Regions from separate parts of the Streptomyces sp. NPDC002640 genome, predicted to be linked through region 1. Evidence: riboswitches for the same ligand, from Rfam matches in the RefSeq annotation. Region 1 holds a riboswitch; the other holds the start of a gene.
The links. Region 1 has a riboswitch for glycine ahead of gcvT (glycine cleavage system aminomethyltransferase GcvT). Riboswitches for the same ligand answer to the same signal wherever they lie in the genome.

Region 1 (3,310 bases):
GGCGACGGCGGCCGGGGTCAGCGGAAGCCCCACCGCGCCGTCCGGGTTCACCACGACGCCCACCTCGGGCGGCAGCCCGCGCGCGAACTCCACGACCGGCGCGACGGAGAACGACATGTGGGGGCCGGCCACGCGCCGGAGCTGCTCCTGGGAGCTGAAGACCGGGACGAAGATCTGCCCGCCCAGCTCCACGGTGGGCAGGTCGAGGGTCCGGCTGTCGCGGTCGCCGCCGGCCGGGAGCGGGATCCACACATGGCTGCGGGTCAGCACCTCCAGGACCCGGCCGCCGGCCGACTCCGAGCCCGGGGCGGCGGCCGAGGCCGCCAGCACCTCCTCCAGCTCGTTGCCGGGCCATCCGCCCCTGAGGGTCTGGTCGTCCGTCGCGAAGTTCATGGTTACCGCCTGGAGTTCCCGCGCTGCCGCTGTCTGTCCGCTGGTCCGCCGCCGTCCGCGGCCGTCCGCGGCACGTCAGACTACGGGACGCCCGGCCGCCGGACGCCTCGCGCGCCGTGCGGGGCGAACCCGATCCCGTCGAGGACGCGCGCCGCCGTGCGGTCCAGCAGCACGGCCGAACCGCAGTCCCGCGGCAGCCGGCCCCGGGCGACGACGTCGGCGAGGAGCTGCCCGACCGCCTTGCGGTGCCGCGCGAAGGCGTACCGGGACACGCCGCGGCCGCGGGCCCGCTGCCCCTGCAGGGCCTCGGCGGGGGTGACGTCGAGCAGCACGAGCCGCAGCGTCCCGCCCCGCCGCCGGGCGGCCCGGCCCAGCCAGGAGCGGACCCACCGCTGGGTGCCGCAGTCGTGCACCACCACCGGCGCCGTCCCGCGCAGGGCGCGCCGCAGCCCGGCGTAGTGGTCGAGCCGCACCAGCGGCCGGTACACCGCGTACGGCATGGCCTGGGGCATCCGCGCGTCCCACCGGTCCCGGGTGTCCTGGGAGTCGATCCGGACCGCGTCCGGTCCGACGGTCCGCCGCATCATCGTGGACTTGCCGCTGCCCGGCAGCCCGGTGACCACCACCACGTCGCGCGGCCCGAAGACCAGCCGCGCGCCGACCGCGGCGCCGCCCACGCCGCTGCCGCCCCGCAGGTCGCACACCCCGTCCGCCACGGTCCCCGCGGCCGCGCACCGCGCCGTCCGGTCCGCGCCCTGGGCGCGCACCGCCCCCTGCGCCCGTGTCCCCGCCCGTGTCCCCGCCCAGGAACGCGCCCGGTGGCGCGCCCCGGGGCCGGTCACGGGCACGGCATGGCCGGCGCCGGCGATCGTCCTCTTCACGTGGTCGTCCTCCCCCATGGGTTCGGGACCTGGAGCATCCCCCCCGAGTGTAAAGAGAAGGCAATGCGCCGGTCGTCTCATTTCCGCCCGGTTCCCGCCACAGTCCCGCAACACACGGGGGGTCCGCCAGGCCCGGGGAGGCCGTGCGATGATGAGCGCGCCAACTGCATACCGGCCGCTTGAATCCGCGCGGGAGAGTCCCGGGTGACGGACACCATGTCCTGTCCCGGGCGCCGAAGGAGCAAGTCCCTCCCTTGAATCTCTCAGGCCCAGTCACCGCGCGGGCGAGGCACATCTGAAAAGCGGTCCGCCCCGGCGGGCCCACCCACGGTGCAAGCCCTGACCCCGGCCGGCGGTCATGGCGAACCTCTCAGGTTCCGATGACAGATGGGGAGGAACACTCCGTCGTCATGCCTTCGCCCGTACCGGGAGTTTGCCCATGAGCAGTTCCGACCTCCGTCACACCGCGCTCGACGCCCTGCACCGCTCGCTGGGCGCGACCATGACCGACTTCGCCGGCTGGGACATGCCGCTGCGGTACGGCTCCGAGCGTGACGAGCACAACGCCGTGCGCACCCGGGCCGGCCTCTTCGACCTCTCCCACATGGGCGAGATCACGGTCACCGGCCCGCAGGCCACCGCGCTGCTGAACCACGCGCTGGTCGGCAACATCGCCACGGTCGGCACCGGCCGCGCCCGCTACACGATGATCTGCCGGGAGGACGGCGGCATCCTCGACGACCTGATCGTCTACCGCCTGGGTGACTCCGAGGCCGGTTTCCCGCACTACATGGTCGTCGCCAACGCCTCCAACGCCCAGGTCGTCCTCGACGCCCTCACCGAGCGCGCCGCGGGCTTCGACGCCGAGGTCCGCGACGACCGGGACGCCTACGCGCTGATCGCCGTGCAGGGCCCCGCCTCCCCGGGCATCCTGGCCTCCCTCACCGACGCCGACCTGGACGGCCTGAAGTACTACGCGGGCCTGCCCGGCACCGTGGCCGGCGTCCCGGCGCTGATCGCCCGCACCGGCTACACCGGCGAGGACGGCTTCGAGCTGTTCACCGCCCCGGTCCACGCCGAGCGGGTGTGGCGGGCGCTGACCGAGGCGGGCGCGCCCGAGGGCCTGATCCCGTGCGGCCTGTCCTGCCGCGACACGCTGCGCCTGGAGGCCGGCATGCCGCTGTACGGCCACGAGCTCTCCACCTCCCTCACGCCCTTCGACGCCGGCCTGGGCCGGGTCGTGAAGTTCGAGAAGGAGGGCGACTTCGTCGGCCGCGCCGCCCTCGCCGAGGCCGCCGAGCGCGCCGCGACGAACCCGCCGCGCAAGCTGGTCGGCCTGGTCGCCGAGGGCCGCCGGGTCCCGCGCGCCGGCTACCAGGTGGTGGCGGACGGCGAGGTGGTCGGCGAGGTCACCTCCGGCGCGCCCTCCCCGACGCTGGGGAAGCCGATCGCGATGGCCTACGTCGACGCCGCGTACGCCGAGCCCGGCACGGCCGGCGTGGGCGTGGACATCCGGGGCACCCACGAGCCGTACGAGGTCGTCGCGCTGCCGTTCTACAGGCGCCAGAAGTAGCCTTCCGCCGCACCCTTCCTTTTCCCGGTTCTTCCGGACCCTTCGGAAACTCCCCGCGTACAGGAGAATCTCAGCCATGAGCAACCCCACGGACCTGCGTTACAGCAAGGAGCACGAGTGGCTGTCGCCCGTCGAGGACGGCGTCGCCACCATCGGCATCACCAAGTTCGCGGCCGACGCCCTCGGTGACGTCGTCTACGCCCAGCTCCCCGAGGTCGGCGAGACCGTCTCCGAGGGCGAGACCTGCGGCGAGCTGGAGTCCACCAAGTCGGTCTCCGACCTGTACTCCCCGGTCTCCGGCGAGGTCACCGAGATCAACGAGGACGTCGTCAACGACCCGTCCCTGGTGAACTCCGAGCCCTTCGAGGGCGGCTGGCTGTTCAAGGTCCGCGTCTCCGAGGAGCCGGGCGACCTGCTCACCGCGGACGAGTACACCGAGTTCGCCGGGAACTGAGCCTGATGT
Region 2 (3,310 bases), on a different contig from region 1:
GCGGACCGCGAGCAGACCGGCCAGCTCGCCCTGGGAGCCGGCGTTGGGCTGCAGGGAGACCTTGTCGTAGCCGGTGACCTCGGCGAGGCGGTCCTCGAGCTCGTGGATGAGCGACAGGTAGCCCCCGGCCTGCTCGGCCGGCGCGAACGGGTGCAGCGCGCCGAACTCGGGCCAGGTGACCGGCTCCATCTCGGTGGTCGCGTTGAGCTTCATGGTGCAGGAGCCCAGCGGGATCATGCCGCGGTCGAGCGCGTAGTCCCGGTCGGCGAGGCGGCGCAGGTAGCGCAGCATGGCCGTCTCGGAGCGGTGCTGGTGGAACACCGGGTGGGTGAGGTAGGCGTCGGTGCGCAGCAGGCCGGCGGGCAGGCCGTCCTCGGCCGTGCCGTCCAGCGCCTCGACGTCACCCTCGACACCGAAGGCGGCCCAGACCTTCTCCAGCTGGGGGCGGCCGGTGATCTCGTCGCAGGCGGCGGAGACGTGGTCGGCGTCGACCAGCCGCAGGTTGACGCCCCGCTCACGGGCTGCGGCGACCACCTCGGCGGCCCGGCCCTCGACGCGCGCGGTGACGGTGTCGAACCAGGCCTCGTTGACGATCTCGACCCCGCCGGCCTTCAGGCCCGCGGCGAGGAGGTCGGCGTACCGGTGGACGCGCTCGGCGATGCCCTTGAGCCCGTCGGGGCCGTGGTAGACGGCGTACATGCCGGCCATCACGGCGAGCAGCACCTGCGCGGTGCAGATGTTGCTGGTCGCCTTCTCACGGCGGATGTGCTGCTCGCGGGTCTGCAGCGCCAGGCGGTAGGCCCGGTTGCCGTCGGCGTCCTGCGACACGCCCACCAGGCGGCCGGGCAGGTTGCGGGCGAACTGCTCGCGCACCGCCATGTAGCCGGCGTGCGGACCGCCGAAGCCCATCGGGACGCCGAACCGCTGGGTGGTGCCCACCGCGATGTCCGCGCCGAGCTCGCCGGGCGAGGTCAGCAGGGTCAGGGCGAGCAGGTCGGCGGCGACGGTGACGACCGCGCCGAGCTCGTGCGCCTGGTCGATCACCGGCTTGATGTCCCGCACCGCGCCGGAGGCGCCCGGGTACTGGAGCAGCACGCCGTTGATCTCCCGCCCGGCGACCTCGGCGGGGATGCCCTGCGACAGGTCGGCGACGACGACCTCGACGCCGGTCGGCTCGGCGCGCGTCTCGATGACCGCGACGGTCTGCGGCAGCGCGTCCGCGTCGACCAGGAACAGGCCGTTCTTCTTCTTGCCGACGCGCCGGGAGAGGGCCATCGCCTCGGCGGCCGCGGTGCCCTCGTCCAGCAGGGAGGCGCCGGAGGTCGGCAGGCCGGTCAGGTCGGCGACCATGGTCTGGAAGTTGAGCAGCGCCTCGAGCCGCCCCTGGGAGATCTCCGGCTGGTACGGCGTGTACGCCGTGTACCAGGCCGGGTTCTCCATCACGTTGCGGAGGATCACCGGCGGCGTGAAGGTGCCGTAGTAGCCCAGGCCGATCATCGTGTCGAGGACCTGGTTGCTGTCGGCGAGCTCCCGCAGTTCGGCGAGCACCTCGGCCTCGCTCCGCGCGCCCGGGAGGTCGAGGGCGTCGGCGTTCTTGATGACGTCGGGGACCGCGGCGGCGGTCAGCTCGTCGAGCGAGCCGTAGCCGACCTGGGCGAGCATCTTCGCCCGGGCGCCCTCGTCGGGGCCGATGTGACGCTGCTCGAAGGGGATGCCCTGCTCGAGGGCGGAGAGCGGGGTGCGAGGGGCGTTCATAGGCGGAGGCCTCCTGGTCTTGCGCGACCTTCGGGGGGCACCACGGCGGTGGGGTGCCCGACGGCCTCCCCCTCTGTCATCACGACCTGAGAGCTTCACCGGCCGCCCGAGGACGTCCGGCTTTCACCGTCGGTGAGAGCGGCGCTGCGACCGGGGTCACGGGCACCGCTCTGCTTTCCAGAGTGACCTCGTCCGCGCGGTACAGGGGCCTGAGAGATTCCGGGGAGGAGTTGCTCCTTCGGCGCCTCCGAAGGCTCTCGGAGGACTCTCCCGCGCGGGGTCGGCAGCCACTGACCAGCCTACCAGCGAGGTACCGGGCCGGACCCTCGAGTGGCCGCCGCCCGCAAAGTGCACTTGGGTGGTGCCGACGGCTGCGCTGCGACAGTGAGCTGCGACCAGAAGGAGGGAACGTGCAGACGGACATCGATCCCCGGAACCTCATAGGCCGCAAGGCGTACGACTGCGACGGCAACCGCATCGGCACGGTCGACGAGGTGTACCTCGACGACGCCAGCGGTTCCCCCGAATGGGCCGCCATCCGGACCGGGCTCTTCGGGCGCGACGTCTTCGTCCCGCTGGAGACCAGCGAGCTGGTGGACGGCGCCCTCCGCGTCCCCTACGGCCGGGCCCACATCAAGGACGCCCCCGGTTACGGCGTCGGCCGCCACCTCTCCCCCGAGCAGGAGCTCACCCTCTACCGCCACTACGGCTTCGACGTCGAACCCCCCGCCCCGCTCCCCGACCGGGACTTCGGCCACCTCCCGGACCCGGAGGACGCCTGACCCCCACCCGCACCACGGCGCTCACGCCGCCGGCCGCTCCGGCCCGGTCGCGCCCGGAGCGGGACCGTGCGGACCGGTGCCGTGCGGCTCGGCGCCGGAAGGCTTCGGCGCCGACGACTCGGACGGCCCAGACTCGCGCACCTCACGCCCCCTGCGGTCACGCTCGGTGGGTCCACGCTCCGGCAGGTCGGGCCGGGGCAGTTCGGGCTCCGGCACGTCAGGCTCCGGCACGTCGGGCTCGGGCACGTCGGGCTCGGGCGGCCGCGACGCAGGCGGCCCGGACGCCTCGGGTTCCGCTTCCGGCACCAGCGGCAGCGGATCCGCGGGCTCGAGCTCCGGGTCGTCGACGGCGAAGGTCCGCACCCGCCCGGGCGCCGCCGAGTACGGCGTCTCGAACCGCACCGTGACCCGCCCGAGCCCGCTGCCCTGCACCCACCCGTGCCCGTGCGCCGTGTGCCGCACGTCGTGCCCGGCGGTCCATCTCCGCACCGGGCGTTCGACGGACGGCTCCCGCCCCGGCAGCGACCGGTGCGCCACCTCGGCCCCCTGGGCCACCGCCTCCTCCGCCGCCGGCTCGGCGTGCGCGGCGTCTCGTGCCTCCTGGGCGGCGGCCTGGACCGCCTGCGCGGCCTGAGCCGCCTGGGCGAAGAGGTCCTCCTGCGTGAAGTCGGCGAGCCCGGAGACGCCGACCCCCAGCAGCCGGACCCCGCCCGTCGTGTCGACCCCCTCGAGCAGCCGCGCCGCCGCCTCCTGGACCACCGCCGGGTCGTCGG

Region 2: another riboswitch for glycine. It lies ahead of gcvP (aminomethyl-transferring glycine dehydrogenase); the one in region 1 lies ahead of gcvT (glycine cleavage system aminomethyltransferase GcvT).

Annotation. Positions count from the first base shown of each region.
Region 1 is NZ_JBSFVZ010000004.1:246,001-249,310, forward strand. Features, by position in the region: gene ACWD3O_RS07730 (enhanced serine sensitivity protein SseB) at 1-393, opposite strand, end outside; gene ACWD3O_RS07735 (AAA family ATPase) at 474-1,160, opposite strand; glycine riboswitch at 1,455-1,563, shown strand; glycine riboswitch at 1,564-1,671, shown strand; gene gcvT (glycine cleavage system aminomethyltransferase GcvT) at 1,714-2,847, shown strand; gene gcvH (glycine cleavage system protein GcvH) at 2,924-3,301, shown strand; gene glyA (serine hydroxymethyltransferase) at 3,307-3,310, shown strand, end outside.
Region 2 is NZ_JBSFVZ010000008.1:272,067-275,376, forward strand. Features, by position in the region: gene gcvP (aminomethyl-transferring glycine dehydrogenase) at 1-1,755, opposite strand, end outside; glycine riboswitch at 1,943-2,038, opposite strand; gene ACWD3O_RS13955 (PRC-barrel domain-containing protein) at 2,166-2,537, shown strand; gene ACWD3O_RS13960 (DNA polymerase IV) at 2,559-3,310, opposite strand, start outside.